2 regions of the Dellaglioa algida genome follow, and region 2 is predicted to be linked to the other one. Evidence: predicted binding sites of a transcription regulator. Region 2 holds the regulator's gene; the other holds the start of a gene.
The links. The regulator HrcA, encoded in region 2, represses chaperone genes, less so after heat shock. The targets are predictions, from matches to a motif close to TTAGCACTCNNNNNNNNNGAGTGCTAA.
Positions count from the first base shown of each region.

Region 1: groES (co-chaperone GroES) is a predicted target of HrcA. The motif match lies at 6,381-6,407, and genes of this name have one in related genera.

Region 1 covers NZ_JANXLE010000005.1:109,054-117,430, reverse strand. Annotated here, with positions in the region: gene N0K73_RS05710 (ATP-dependent helicase ComFA) at 1-421, opposite strand, end outside; gene N0K73_RS05705 (YigZ family protein) at 464-1,099, shown strand; gene N0K73_RS05700 (glycosyltransferase family 4 protein) at 1,137-2,222, opposite strand; gene N0K73_RS05695 (potassium transporter KimA) at 2,333-4,162, opposite strand; gene groL (chaperonin GroEL) at 4,416-6,041, opposite strand; gene groES (co-chaperone GroES) at 6,072-6,356, opposite strand; gene N0K73_RS05680 (CPBP family intramembrane glutamic endopeptidase) at 6,583-7,221, shown strand; gene N0K73_RS05675 (ABC-F family ATP-binding cassette domain-containing protein) at 7,240-8,377, shown strand, end outside.
Region 2 covers NZ_JANXLE010000002.1:140,485-148,861, reverse strand. Annotated here, with positions in the region: gene nusA (transcription termination factor NusA) at 1-737, shown strand, start outside; gene rnpM (RNase P modulator RnpM) at 781-1,080, shown strand; gene N0K73_RS02425 (L7Ae/L30e/S12e/Gadd45 family ribosomal protein) at 1,070-1,375, shown strand; gene infB (translation initiation factor IF-2) at 1,391-3,706, shown strand; gene rbfA (30S ribosome-binding factor RbfA) at 3,735-4,088, shown strand; gene truB (tRNA pseudouridine(55) synthase TruB) at 4,224-5,129, shown strand; gene ribF (riboflavin biosynthesis protein RibF) at 5,146-6,081, shown strand; gene hrcA (heat-inducible transcriptional repressor HrcA) at 6,244-7,287, shown strand; gene grpE (nucleotide exchange factor GrpE) at 7,305-7,901, shown strand; gene dnaK (molecular chaperone DnaK) at 7,927-8,377, shown strand, end outside.

The sequences.
Region 1 (8,377 bases), on a different contig from region 2:
TACCTTCAAACAGCATCTCTGTCTTCCCGGCACCCGTAACAGCCCATAATAAATGACGAGCGGCCGGTTTCGCAAATATTTGTCTAACTTCATTAGCACAAGCTTCTTGTTGACTTGTTAGTTGTCCATCCCACGTTAATGGACTTTTTTTCCAAGTTGTAAACAGGTTTGGTTCAGGTATAGTATAAAGTGTAGTCGCACTCGAGATTCGGCCCAGTATAATACATTGAGTACAATAATACCGTTTACCCTGTAGATGATTTTTACTGAATTCAAGCCTTGAGGAGCACCTACGACAGATTAACTGTTTACCCTTAGTCATAATACCCGAGTAAGCAGTAAGACCATCCAACTTAATTGTTTCATCTATTTCTAAATTAGTTACTAAACGACCATATAAATTTGAAAGTGGCATTCTCATCAATCCCTTCAATAACTTTAAATACGTAAAGGAATATTAATTATGTCTAAAAATTACTTAACAATTAAAAAATCTGGTTCGGATACCTTAATCGAAAAGAAGTCTGCCTTCATTTGTCAAATCGCCAGAATTACAAACGAAGAGGAGGCGCTCACTTTCATTGCGTCAGTTAGAAAATTAGAACCTAAAGCCAGACATCATTGTTTCGCATACACCTTCAATCTTGACTCTGAAATTCAACGTCAAAGTGATGATGGTGAACCTTCTGGGACAGCTGGCGTTCCAATCCTGGAAGTCATCAAAGCTAAACAGCTTAAAAACATCTGCATTGTTGTCAGTCGAAAATTTGGCGGAATTAAGTTGGGGACTGGTGGACTTATTCGTGCGTATAGTAATGCCGCTTCACAAACTGTCGACGCAATCGGCGTTGTTGAACGTATTTTGCAAACTGAACTCATTTGCCAGGTTACCTATCAAAACGTTGGTAAATTAGAAAACTACCTTAAAAAAAATAATATTATCATTCAGCAAGTAACCTATCTTGAATCAGTTTCATTCACACTTGCGGTTGATCAAAAAGAGCTGACTACCCTGCAAGATCACTTGATTGATCTTCTTAATAATCAGGTCACCTTTAAATTAGGTCAAAATTTGTATAACGAACTTTCAATCCAATAAAAAAGGATGTCCAAAAGCGGACATCCTTTTTTTCTATTTATTTTTTTGAAGTCATGGCTTTAACAATTTTTTTAATCCAATTTAAGAGTGGCTTTCGTTTCGATCCGACTAACCCAATGGACTCAACGAATAACTCTAATCCTATCAGTGTTGCCACTGACATTAATATTGAACCCCAAATTGACGAGATGGGGTACAGTAAGGAAATAAATGAAAAAATCAGGGCAATTCCATAAATAACCAATACCGTTTGACGGTGAGTTAATCCCATTTGCATTAATCGATGATGTAAATGGTGTTTATCTGCTTGAGAAATAGGTTTTTTATTTAAAATTCGACGTAACATCGCGTAAATTGTATCCGTGATAGGTACACCCAAAATTAAAACTGGCACGATAATTGAGATAAATGTTGCATTTTTTAGCCCAGATAGTGAAAATACCGCAATCATAAAGCCAATAAACAGCGCGCCAGTATCCCCAAGATAAATTCTTGCCGGAAAAAAGTTATAGGGTAAAAAGCCAATTAAAGCGGCAACTAACGTAAACATCATGATAGCAATATAACTATTTGTGTTAACTAAAAAGAAATATCCTACCAACCCACTCGTAAACAACGCAATAATTGAGACACCCGTTGCGAGTCCATCCAATCCATCAATTAAATTAATTGCATTTGTAATAGCCAAAATCCAAATTACTGTAATTGGTAAGCTCAGCCAACCTAAGTTTACGATGCCAAAATAAGGTACCGTGAATGTTGTCATCCGCATATTTGTAAAAAAGTAAACAATCAAAGCGGCAATGGTAATGCCAATTAGTTTTTGTCGCGGACTTAATTCGAATTTGTCATCTAAAGCACCGGTAACTATGATTACCAACTCGGCAATCGATAGCGAGACCAACATTTTAATTGGATACTGATTTCTTAATACGAAGAAGTTTGTGAAGTTAAAGGCCAAGAAAATAGCTAAGCCGCCCATTGTAGGCATTGTAATTTTATTTACTCGACGTTTATTTGGTACATCAACTGCGCCAATCTTAAGTGAGAACAATCTGACAACTGGCGTTAACAACGCGGAGATAAGCGCTGTTGCGAAAAATGCTACGATAATTGGAAACATTATAGTCCCTCTCCTCATGGTATTGTGTTGTAATATCCTTATAACTATACCACGTTGTTACCTGAATTCAAAAAAAACATCAATTAAAATTAATTGATGTTTTTCGGTCATTATTTTTTCAAATGGTAGTTATAAGTTGCGACAATAATATTTTCACGAGAATTTAAAACTGATCTTAATCTTAAACTCGTTTGGTTATGCAAAATATTTTGCCATGGTTTTTTAGGTAAGAATTGTGGCACCAGAACTGTTGTCGTAAAGTTACGAGCAGCAGCATTTTTAGCAATGACATCCGTAAATTTCACAACGGGCGATGCAATTGAACGATATGACGAATGTAAATCAACGAAGCGAACACCTGGGAATCGTTCTTTAAATTCGCGTTCTGTTTCGTGTTCCTTTTCAGGATTCGTATCAAATGACACGTGCATTGCAATAACATAATCACCGATTGAACGCGCATAATTAATTGCCCCGGTTGTAACATGGGTCACAGAACTAACTAAAACGATAACCGTCGAGCCATCAAAATCGTGAATTTCTGCTTCTTCTGTTAAACGTAATTGTTCGGCAACTTTATTGTAGTGATCATTAATTTTATAGAAAATAATGTACATGACCGGCATAATAATAAAGAATGGCCATACAGTTGATAAACGATATCTAAAGAGAATTAACAAGATACTTAGTGAAATAAAAGCACCTAAGAAATTGTAAAAGGCCTTCATAATCCAACCTTTTGGACGATCGTGGTACCATTTTACAATCATACCCGTTTGAGATAACGTAAACGGAATGAAAACACCAACTGCATACAATGGGATTAACAACGATGTTGTCCCATTAAAGATAAACGTTAAAATAATTGATCCGGCAGCTAACGTGATAATACCGTTAGAATAACCTAAGCGATCACCTTTATCCATGTATAAATGAGGCATAAATTTATCTTTAGCTAAATTAAAAGCTAAAATTGGAAAAGCCGAAAAACCTGTATTTGCTGCTAATACCAAAATCAAAACTGTTGAAAATTGGAAAATATAGTATAAAATACCTTGTCCAAATGTTGTTTGTGCAATTTGAGAAAGGACAGTCACTTTTTCAGTAGGTACAATTCCATACCAGTAATTCAAGAAAGTAATTCCACCAAAGAAGATTGCTAAAAGTGTTGCCATAATTGTTAACGTAGCTGCCGCATTTTTAGCATGTGGTTTTTTAAAGAAAGGTACCGCATTACTAATTGCTTCAACACCAGTTAATGAAGAAGAACCTGATGAGAATGCTTTTAATAGTAACGCCATTGTGATACCAGGAACAGCAGTACCAACGGCGGCCGTCGCATGATATGGTACCTGACCTGTCATAATATTATAACCACCAACAAGTAACATTAAAATGATCATAACCACGAAAAGGTAAACCGGAACTGTTAGAAATGATGCGGATTCACGTAAACCACGTAGATTCATCGCCATTACTAAAATAATGATAACTACCGAAATACCAACCTGATGCCCATAAAGTGATGGGACAGCGGAAATCAGCGCTTCAGTTCCGGCGGACACACTAACCGCAACGGTTAACATGTAATCAATTAGAAGTGACCCACCGGAAATCAAACCTGCATTTTTTCCCAAGTTCTTACTCGAGACGACATATGCGCCCCCACCTTTAGGATAAGCATGAATGATTTGACGATATGAAATTGTAATTGATGCCAATAAAACTAGGACTAGCAAGGCAATAGGTAATGAGTACCAAATTGCCATCGCAGAAAAACCAACCAAAACAGTAACAATCTGTTCAGTCCCATATGCCACGGATGACAATGCATCTGATGATAAGAGAGCCAATGCCTTAAATTTTGATAATTGTTGATTTCCCTCTTCAGAAGATTTTAATGGTTTCCCTATTAAAAGTCTCTTTAAATAACGCCGCATTTCATTTTTACCCCTTATGTTCTATATTTTTTTAATCGTTATACATGCTGCCAAAATGACACATGTATCTTGCCAGATAATTATTTTAAACAATATTAACTATCCACCGAATGCAGTCTATTTTACTCGTTTATATTTAAATATACAACACCATGAACGAACTTTATTTAAGAACAAAAAAAAGAGCCATCAGCCCCATAATAGCAGCGATTAATAGCTCTTCAAAATTTATTATTTTTTATGACAATTGGGTCTACATCATGCCGCCCATGCCACCAGGCATTTGTTGTGGGTCAGCTGCAGATATTGGTTCTGGTTTATCAGCAACAACTGCTTCAGTCGTTAATAATAATGCTGAGACACTAGCTGCATTTTGTAATGCTGAACGTGTCACTTTTGTTGGATCAACAATTCCAACTGCAATCATATCTTGCCATTCATTTGTTGCGGCATTGAATCCAATACCAGGTTTCTCTGATTTTAATTTTTCAACAATCACAGAACCTTCAAGACCAGCATTCTTTGCAATTTGACGTACTGGTTCTTCTAGAGCACGTTGCACAATCTTAATACCTGTTAATTCATCACCAACTGCTTCAAGTGAAGCAACTTTACCGATTACATTAACAAATGCAGTACCACCACCAGCTACGAAACCTTCTTCAACAGCGGCACGTGTTGCATTTAAAGCATCTTCGATACGGTACTTACGTTCTTTTAATTCTGTTTCAGTTGCGGCACCAACTTTAATGACGGCAACCCCACCTGACAATTTAGCTAAACGTTCTTGTAGTTTTTCACGATCAAATTCAGAAGTTGTTTCATCGATTTGTTTTTTAATTAAACCAACACGTTCGATAATTTTTTCTTTATTACCTGAACCTTCAACAATCACTGTGTTTTCTTTTGTGATATTGACTTTTCCGGCTGAACCTAATTGTTCAATTGTTGTATCCTTCAATTGCAAACCAAGTTCATCTGTAATAACTGTTGCGCCAGTTACGATGGCGATATCTTCAAGCATTGCTTTACGACGATCACCAAAACCAGGTGCTTTAACAGCAACAACATTGAATGTACCACGAATTTTATTCAAGACCAATGTTGGTAAGGCTTCACCATCAACATCATCAGCAATGATTAATAATGGACGACCTTGCTCAACGATTGATTGTAGTAATGGTAATACTTCTTGAATATTAGAAATCTTTTTATCTGTCACCAAGATGTATGGTGTTTCCAAGTTAGCTTCCATTTTATCGTTATCAGTTACCATATATTGTGATAAGTAACCACGATCAAATTGCATCCCTTCAACAACATCTAATGATGTATCAATACTTTTTGATTCTTCAATTGTAATAACGCCATCGTTACCAACTTTTTCCATAGCATCAGCAATTAAAGCACCAATTTCATCATTAGCTGAAGAAACGGAAGCAATTTGTGCAATATCTTCTTTAGTTTCAACTTTATGTGATAGTTCGTGCAATTCAGCAACAGCCGCTTTAGTTGCTGCTTCAATTCCGCGACGAATACCAACTGGGTTAGCACCGGCAGTCACATTTTTCATACCTTCGGTAACAATTGCTTGCGTTAAAACAGTAGCCGTTGTTGTTCCATCGCCAGCAATATCATTAGTTTTAGATGCAACTTCTGAAACTAATTTAGCGCCCATATTTTCGAAATGATCTTCTAATTCAATTGCGCGAGCAATTGTCACACCATCATTTGTAATGATTGGGGAACCATATGATTCTTCCAAAACAACGTTACGGCCTTTTGGTCCTAAAGTTGATTTAACGGTATTGGCTAATTGGTCAACACCTCTAAGCATTGCTGAACGAGCATCTTCAGAAAACTTTAATTCCTTTGACATAATTAATCCACCTCATCTTTAAAATTTATATTAATCTACTGTTGCAATGATATCTTTCTCATGAACAATCAAGTAGTCTTTACCTTCAAATGAAACTTCTGATCCAGCATATTTATCAAATAAAACGGTTTGTCCGACACTGACAGCAACGGCGATTTTTTCACCATTACGCATTGTACGACCATCACCCACCGCAATAATCTTACCTGTTTGTGGTTTCTCTTGCACATTACTTGCTAAGACAATTCCACCTACTGTTGTTTCTTCTTCTTTAGTTACTTCTAAAATAACACGATCTGCTAATGGTTTTAACACGTTCTATCCCTCCAACTATATTATTTAGCACTCTATCTATGTAAGTGCTAATCACAAAATTAACTATAATCAATTTTCGGGATAATTGCAAGTGTTTAAGCTCTTATTTATATGGAAATTTTGATATGAATTAAATTCGTTATTCGGTCAATTATGCTATACTTATCATACGAATTTGTTCAACAAAAACAGTCGTAACTAATTAATAGTCGTTAAAGGAGTTTTCATGTCAAAATCAACTAGTAAAAACTCAATAGCCATTTTATTGGGTTATCTTATTATTTTCATTTTACCAACAATTCTAAATCAAATCTTTTCTTTAAAATCAGTTATTTATCCCGTTATGACGGCCGATTACGTTTTAGGCGCCCTACTACTAATCTGGTTAAACCATCATTTTAGTAATAAAAATTCAATAGATGGCCAATCCAAATGGTCGCAAATTATTTTATGGGGAATTCTTGGATTTGTTTTAACCCTAGTCATCCAGATGGGAATCCAATTAATCTCATACGCCATTTTAAAAACAACCGTGGCCTCACAAAATACGAGCGAGATCATGACTATTTTTTCAAAATATCCTTATTACATGCTGGCCGTCTCACTCGGTGCCCCAATTATGGAAGAACTCGTTTTTAGAAAGGTTTTCTTTGGCAATTTAGCAAGTTTTATTCCGCCGGCCTTTGCCGCAATTACGTCTAGTCTCTTATTTAGTTTGGCACATAACGATGGCCATTTAGCTATCTACTTCTTAATTGGATTACTCTTTTGCTATCTTTACAAACGAACGGGTGATATTAAAACGTCCATGGTCGCACATATTCTCATGAACAGTTTAGTGTTAACGATTCAAGCACTACTCTAAAAGAAAGGTGGAATTATTTTGATTTTGTTACAAGTACAACAAGCAGCTCGATATTTTGGTGCAGATGTTTTATTTGAAAATGCCAATATGGATATCAAGGATGACGCCAGGATTGCCTTAGTTGGTCGAAACGGCGCCGGAAAATCTACGTTAATTAAAATGATTATTGATCAAGAAGTGACTGATGCCGGTCAAATCATTAAACATAAAGGGATGACTATTGGTTACTTGGCCCAAACAACAACTGTTTCTTCAGAACGCTCAGTCTGGGAAGAAATGAGTCACGTTTTTGACTACTTAAAGAAAATGGAAGTTCAAATTCATACACTTGAAGCTCAAATTGCCGACCCGGAAAATACAGAAGATTCTGAAAAATTCGAAAAACTATTAACAACGTACGACCAACTTTCACATGATTTTAGTGAACAAAATGGTTACGGTTATGAATCTGAAATCCGTTCCGTTTTACATGGTTTTAGATTTTTTGAAGAGGATTTTGGACGCGACATCAGAACCCTTTCCGGTGGTCAAAAAACACGTCTTGCCTTAGCCAAACTACTTCTAGAAAAACGCGATTTACTTATTTTAGATGAACCCACTAACCACTTGGATATCGAAACGTTAACTTGGTTAGAAGGTTATTTAAAAACCTATACAGGCGCCCTTCTCATTGTTTCTCATGATCGCTATTTCCTAGATAAAATTGTGACAGAGGTTTACGATATGAGCCACAATGAAACCACACATTACAACGGTAACTACTCACAGTTCATTATTAAAAAAGAAGCAAATTTGAAACAAGAATGGAAAGTTTTTGAAAAACAACAAGATAAGATTGAAAAACTTGAAGACTTTGTTAATAAAAATATTGTGCGTGCTTCAACAACTAAGCGAGCACAAAGTCGCCGTAAACAACTTGAAAAAATGGATAAAGTAGGCCGTCCTGAAGGTGATGAAAAGGCGCCGCGTTTCAGTTTCAAATCCGCAGATGAGAGTGGCAATATTGTTTTAACCGTCTCTAATGCAGCCGTTGGTTATGATAATCAAGTGTTATCCGAGCCCGTTTCGATCGACTTACATAAACATCAGGTTCAAGCTATTGTTGGACCAAATGGTGTTGGTAAATCTACCCTACTTAAGAGCGTCTTAGGCCAAA
Region 2 (8,377 bases):
TTATGCAACGTGTACGTGAAGCGGAACGTAGTATTGTTTACGACCAATATATTCAATATGAAAATGAAATTGTTAGTGGCGAGGTAGAACGCCATGATAATCGCTACATTTATGTGAATTTAGGTAAGGTAGAAGCTGTATTAGCTAAGATTGACCAAATTCCTGGCGAAAGTTTTAATCCACATGATCGTATAAAAGTTTATATTACAAAAGTTGAGAATGCTGCTAAGGGACCTCAAGTTTTTGTTAGCCGTTCACATCCTGATTTATTAAAACGATTATTTGAACAAGAAGTTCCTGAAATTTATGATGGAACAGTTGAAATTGTTTCAATTGCACGTGAAGCTGGTGATCGTGCTAAGGTTGCTGTACGTTCAAACAACCCAGATATTGACGCTGTTGGTACCTGCGTTGGTCCTAAGGGTCAACGTGTCCAAACAATTGTTAATGAATTAAAAGGCGAAAACATGGATATTGTGGAATGGAATGAAGATCCCGCAAAATACATTGCAAACGCATTGAACCCCGCAGAAGTCGTTGATGTCATTTTCAATCCAGAAAACGATCATGCATGTACAGTTGTGGTACCAGATCATCAATTATCGTTGGCAATCGGTAAAAAAGGTCAAAATGCACGATTAGCCGCAAAATTAACAACATTTAAAATTGATATTAAATCTGAATCTGATATGGTTAACAGTAGTAAAGAAAAATCAGTTTCTGAAACAAACGAATAAGCCGACCAAAATTGATCGGTAATTGATTTGGAGGCAAATTAAAATGATTAATCGTAAAATTCCAATGCGGAAAGATATCGTTACGGGTGAAATGAAACCCAAAAAAGAGCTTGTTCGCGTTGTGAAAAATAAAGAAAACGAAGTATCTTTGGATCCGACTGGTAAAAAACCTGGTCGTGGCGCTTATATTTTTCTTGATGTAGACGTGGCTAAGAAGGCACAAAAAGAAAGAACGTTTAATAAAGCGTTTGGCATCAAAATTGATGATTCATTTTATGAAGAACTTGTCGAATACGTTGATCATCAGGTAGCTAGACGAGAATTGTTTAAAGATGAAAAATAGTCAAAAATTCTTACAAATGCTAGGTTTGACCAGACGCGCAGGAATGTTAGTGACTGGTGAAGGATTAGTGTTAAATGCTGTCAGAAAGAATAAAGCAAAATTAGTTATTCTCTCTGAAGATTGTGGACAAGCGACTTTAAAAAAAGTAACAGATAAGTGTAACAGTTATAATGTGAAATTATATGTTGGCTTTTCAAAAGCCATTTTAAGCGAAGCCGTTGGACAACAGCGCACGGTTTATGCTATTACCGATAAGGGTTTTAGCAGAAGGATGTGTGACTTAATGGATATATAGAAGGAGCATGCAAATATGGGAAAAAAAAGAATTTATGAATTAGCTAAAGAGCTAGATTTGAATACTAAAGATGTTATCGATTTTGCAACAACAAAAGGATTTGATGTTAAAAATCATATGTCAACTATTGGTGACAATGAAGAACGTCAAATCCGCGATAACTTTAAAAAAGGGACTGCTAAACCTGCGGCCGTAAAGAAACCTGCTGCAAAGGTTGCACCCAAAGCTGCAACGAATAAACCAGCTGCTAAGAAACCGGCACAACCTGTTTCAAAAACAACAAGCAGTAAACCTGCCGCTCAAAAAACAAATCCGGTAGCGGCTAAACCAGCTACTACGGCGAGTGCAACAACTAAAGCAACAAGTGACAAACCCGCAAGTCGTCCTCAAAATAGTACGCAATCAAGTGCTAGAACTGCTAATAATGGTAACGCTAATCAGCAAGGACGTTCGAGATTTAATAACAATAACCGTTATGGGAATAATCCTTATAACAAACGTAACAGAAATAAGAAAAACCGTCGCTCAACGACGCCAAAACCACCAGTATCACCTAGAAAAGATAAACCATTACCAGAAATCTTATTTTACAATGAAGCAACAAACGTTGCAGAAATTGCTAAAAAGATTCATCGTGAACCAGCAGAAATCATCAAAAAATTATTTATGCTGGGCGTAATGGTTAACCAAAATCAAACACTTGATACGGATACAATTGAAATTTTAGCATCTGAATATGGAATCAAATCAGAAGCTAAAATTGATGTTGATGTTGCCGATATTGACAAGTTGTTTGATGCTGAAGTTAAAAATGAAGATAATCTTGTTTCAAGACCACCAGTTGTTACAATCATGGGACATGTCGATCACGGTAAGACAACCTTACTTGATAAATTACGTCATACTCATGTTACTGACGGTGAAGCCGGCGGTATTACGCAACATATTGGTGCTTACCAAGTAAAACATGATAACAAAACGATTACTTTCTTGGATACACCTGGACATGCTGCATTTACAAATATGCGTGCCCGTGGTGCAGATATTACTGATATTACAGTATTAGTTGTTGCTGCTGATGATGGGGTTATGCCTCAAACAATCGAAGCAATTAATCATTCAAAAGCTGCAAACGTTCCAATTATTGTTGCGGTTAATAAGATTGATAAACCTGGTGCAAATCCTGCCCATGTTACAGAACAATTAGCTGAATATGAATTAATTCCTGAAAGTTGGGGTGGCGACACAATTTTCGTTGAAATTTCAGCGAAGACTGGTGACAACCTTGATGAATTATTAGAAATGATTTTACTTGAAGCTGAAGTTCTTGAATTAAAAGCAAATCCAAAACAAAAAGGTATCGGTTCAGTTATTGAAGCACGTCTTGATAAAGGCCGTGGAACGGTTGCTTCATTACTTGTTCAACAAGGAACTTTAAAAGTTGGGGATCCAATTGTTGTTGGGAATAGTTTCGGACGTGTTCGTACTATGACAAATGATAAAGGTCGTCAAGTCAATAAAGCTAAACCTGCAACACCAGTTGAAATTACTGGGTTGAATGATGTTCCGGGTGCCGGCGATCGTTTCGTTGTCTTCGATGACGAAAAAACGGCTCGCGCAGCTGGTGAAGAACGTGCTAAACGTGCCTTAACGAAGGAACGTGGAAACGTGACTCATGTAACGCTTGATAACTTGTTTGATTCTCTTAAAGAGGGAGAATTAAAAGAAGTTGCTGTTATTATTAAAGCCGATGTACAGGGATCAGTTGAAGCTCTTGCAGGTAGTTTGAAGAAGATTGATGTTGAAGGCGTTCGCGTTAACATTATTCATCAAGCTGCCGGTGCAATCACTGAAAGTGATGTTACCTTAGCAGAAGCAAGTAACGCTATTATCATTGGTTTCAATGTGCGTCCAACGCCTCAAGCTAAACTTCAAGCGCAATCTGATGAAGTGGATATTCGCTTACATCGTGTTATTTACAACGCGATTGAAGAAATTGAAACTGCCATGAAAGGGATGCTTGAACCCGTTTATGAAGAAAAAATTACGGGCCAAGTTGAAATTCGTGAAACATACAAAGTTACAAAAGTTGGAACAATCGGTGGTGCTTATGTCACTGAAGGTTACATCGAAAGAGATAGTGGCGTTCGTTTAATCCGTGACGGAATTGTGATTTACGAAGGTAAATTAGCAAGTTTGAAACGCTTTAAAGATGACGTTAAGATCGTTAAACAAGGTTTTGAATGTGGTGTCATGATTGAAAAATACAATGACATTAGAGAAGGCGACCAAATTGAAGCCTACGTTATGGAAGAAGTTCCAGTTAAATAATTCATAACAACTATTAGGAGGATATACAATGACACAACATTATCGTGTGGGTCGTTTATCACAAGAAATCCAAAAAGAAGTTAATGACATTCTTTTAAAACGCGTGAGAGATCCTCGCGTTGAAGGTGTTACAATTACGGGTGTAAATGTGACTGGTGACTTGCAACAGGCGACAATTTACTACAGTATTTTGTCAAATATGGCATCAGACGCACAAAAAACACAACGTGGTTTAGAAAAAGCTTCTGGATTAATTCGTGGTGAACTTGGATCAAGACTCTCGATTTATAAAACACCAGAATTGGCTTTTGTGAGAGATGAGTCAGTTCAATATGGCGACAAAATTGATCAACTGCTTAAAAAAATAGATTCTGAATATTAATTTAAAAGTCTTAAAACATTATTTAATAGTGTTTTAAGACTTTTTATTTTAAATTTTTATACTAAGGTACAAACGATATCCTTCAGTTTGATGATTATGCTATACTATTAAAAGTATAATAACGGAGGTAAGAAGATGGACGGAATTATTCCACTATTCAAAGAACGTGGTATGACTAGTCACGATTGTGTTTTTAAATGTCGTGGTATTTTTCAAACCAAAAAGGTTGGCCACTCTGGTACTTTAGATCCAAACGTTGATGGTGTTTTACCAATTTGTATTGGTAAAGCAACAAAGACTGTAAACTATTTAATGAATTCTGGTAAGGTGTATAGGGGTGAAATTACGCTTGGATTCTCTACTGAAACTGAAGATTTAGATGGTGAGACAATTGAAGAAAAAGATATTTTGAAACCATTTGAAGCGGATGAAATTGATGCTGTTATGAAACAAATGACGGGAACAATGATTCAAATACCGCCAATGTTTTCTGCCGTTAAAGTTAATGGACGTCGGTTGTACGATTATGCACGTAAAGGTGAAACGGTTGAACGACCAGAACGAGAAATTACTGTGACTTCGTTTATTCAAACAAAGCCCGCAGAATACGATACCGAAAATAAAAGACAAAAAATTTATTTTGAAGTTGCTTGTGGTAAAGGGACTTATGTCAGAACGTTGGCTGTTGATCTTGGAAAAGAATTGGGTGTACCCGCCGTTATGTCAGACTTAACTAGATTGGAAAGTGGCGGATTTAGAATTGATAAAGCTTTCACGCTTGACCAACTTAATGAAGCCAAGGCTAATGGAACGCTGGAATCATTATTATATCCAATTGACGCTGCATTAACGTCATTTAAAAAGTATGAATTAACTGATGAACAATGGGCAATTGTTAAAAATGGTGGTTTCTTGGCCATTGATTCTTTTAATGACGAACCAATGGTTGCATTAGTTTATGAAAATAAAATTAGATGTTTGTATAGATTGAACAGTGAAAAAAACCGTTATCAATCTGAAACAATGTTTGATTTAGGGTAAAGGAAGTTATTGTGATATGAAAGTTATTTATTTAACTGAGCCATACGATCCTAAAAAAATTGATGACGAGGCGATCTCACTTGCTATGGGTTTTTTTGACGGCGTTCATTTAGGACATCAAAAAGTAATATTAAAGGCTAAACAAAAAGCTAACGAAAAGAAAATTAAACTTGCGGTGATGACGTTTGATAAGCATCCTTCGGTTCAATTTCAAAAGAAACCTGAACGAAGTATTAAATACTTAACCTCAATGGAAAAGAAAATTTCATTAATGGAGGGACTAGGTGTTGATATTTTTTATATCCTAACGTTAAACAATGATTTGGCAAGTTTAACACCACAGGATTTTGTTACCAAGTATATGATTGATCTGCATGCACAAGTTGTTGTTGCTGGGTTTGATTATACTTATGGTAAAAAAGATATTGCTAATATGGATACATTGGCCAAGTATGCTCATCAACAATTTGAGGTTGTAACTGTACCTGAATTGATATCTGAAGATCAAAAGATAAGTTCAACTAGAATTAGGGCTGCTATCGATAAAGGGCAGATAAACGATGTGAATAGATTGTTAGGGTATGAGTATCAAACGATTGGTGAGGTTGTTCATGGCGAAGCCAGGGGTAGAGAACTTGGGTTTCCGACGTTGAATCTAGAGTTTAACGAGCATATTCGAATTCCGGGACCTGGAATCTATGTGACAAGGGTCCAGGTATCTGGTGTCTGGTATCGTGGAATGGCATCTATCGGATATAATGTCACATTTGGGCAAGATCGTGAATTAACCGTTGAAATTAATTTGTTTGATTTTAATGAAATGATCTATGGTCAACAGGTAACGGTCGAATGGCTGTCATATTTGAGAAGTGAAATTAAATTTGATGGGATTGATGGATTAATCTCACAGTTAAATCAAGATAAAAAAATGACAAATACTTATTTTAATTAATTAATCTAAATAAATCATAAATGACTGACCAAATAGAGATATTTAGTCAGTCATTTTCTTTAAAAAAACGAGTGCATTCCTTGACAACAATCTAAACATTTAGTATATTAATAGTTGTCTTAGCACTCTATTGTGCTAAGTGCTAAAAAGAGGTGATTGATCATGCTAACGGAAAGACAAATGTTAGTGTTAGAAGCAATTGTCAGAGTTTACACAGAAGTTGGGCAGCCGGTTGGTTCTAAATCGGTCGTCGACTTTTTGCCAATGCATGTTAGTTCGGCAACGATAAGAAATGAAATGGTTGCCTTGGAGAATAAAGGGTTAATTAAAAAAACGCATTCTTCTTCAGGACGCATCCCTTCGTTTTTAGGATATCGTTATTACGTAGACCATATTGTTCAACCCGGAGTTGTTCCGGCGGCAGAACTGGTGAATATTCAGAATTCTCTTGGCGTTCATTTTCAAAAGATTGATGAAATATTTGCGGAATCAACTAAGATTCTTTCAGATTTGACGAATTATACGGCAATTTCATTACGACCTGAAACAACGGAGAGTCGACTCGAAGGATTCCGATTAGTTCCACTAGGAAATCACCGAATTATGGCTATTCTTGTTATGAGTAGTGGTGTCGTTGAAAATCAAACGTTTAGCATTCCTAAATCAATTAATGGTTCAGATTTGGAAGCTGTAACGAGGTTGTTGAACGATCAATTAATTGGGTTGTCGTTAGCCGAAATTTCTATGAAGCTAAGGACAAGTATTCCGGTTATGTTGGTTGATTATATGCGTAGACCGGATGGCATTTTAGACGTTTTTGGCAATATTTTAAAGCAGGCGGCACGTGAACAGGTATTTGTTGGCGGTAAATCTAATATTTTAGATTTTGCAACTGACAGTAACGTGGATGAGCTAAAATCACTGTATGATTTAGTAGATACATCGAATAATAAGAATATTGGTGATTTGATTGGCATTCAAGGTAAACCCATTCAAATTAAGATTGGTGAGGAATTAACGAATCAATTACTTGATAACTATAGTCTAATATCAGCTAGTTATGATGTTAGCGACCACGGTCAGGGTGTTATTGCGTTATTGGGTCCAACAAATATGCCATATTCAAAGATGATTGGTTTACTCGATGCATTCAGTGATGAGCTTGCAAAAAAATTATTAGATTATTATCAACAATTTGATAAATAAGAAAAGGGGTGTTGTGTGTGGTTAAGGATGCCAAAGAAGATTTAGTTGAGGAAGATGTTGCACAAGAGCAACATCAAGCTAATGAAACAACTGATCAAAATGAGAAAAAAAGTTCTGTTACTGATAAAGTAAAAGAAAAATTTAGTAAAAAACCTTCTGATGCGGATAAGTTGGCTGAATTACAAGTCAATCTAGATGCAATGGAAGATAAATATTTACGGGCAGAAGCTGAGATGGCAAATATGAATACTCGCTTTAAGAAAGAACAAGAACAACTCTTGAAGTATAGTGGACAGTCATTAGCTAAAGACGTTTTGCCTGTTATCGATAATTTAGAAAGAGCGTTGTCAATTGAGGTCGATACTGAAAATGGCGAGCAACTAAAAAAAGGTATCGAATTAGTTTACAAAGATGCACAAAAAGCGTTAACTAATAATGACGTGATTGAAATTGCAACTGATGGCGTTATGTTCGATCCAACTATTCATCAAGCAGTTCAAACTGTTCCTGCTTCTGATGATCAGAAGGCAGATACAATTGTTCAAGTCCTTCAAAAAGGATACAAATTAAAAGATAGAGTGTTACGTCCAGCAATGGTCGTTGTCGCTCAATAATAATATAAGAAGAGGTAGATAAATTATGGCAAAGATTATAGGAATTGATTTAGGAACAACTAACTCAGCTGTTGCTGTTTTAGAAGGTAAAGAAGCAAAAATTATTACAAATCCAGAAGGAAACCGTACAACACCATCAGTTGTTTCATTTAAAGATGGCGAAACACAAGTCGGTGAAGTTGCAAAACGTCAAGCAATCACAAATCCAGATACTGTGGCATCAATTAAACGTCACATGGGTGAAGAAGGCTATAAAGTTGATATTCAAGGTAAATCATATACACCACAAGAAGTTTCAGCAATGATTTTACAATACATTAAAGAATATTCTGAAGCATACTTAGGCGAATCAGTAACACAAGCTGTTATTACAGTTCCTGCATACTTCAATGATTCACAACGTCAAGCTACAAAAGATGCTGGTAAAATTGCCGGTTTAGAAGTTGAACGTATTGTTAACGAACCAACTGCAGCAG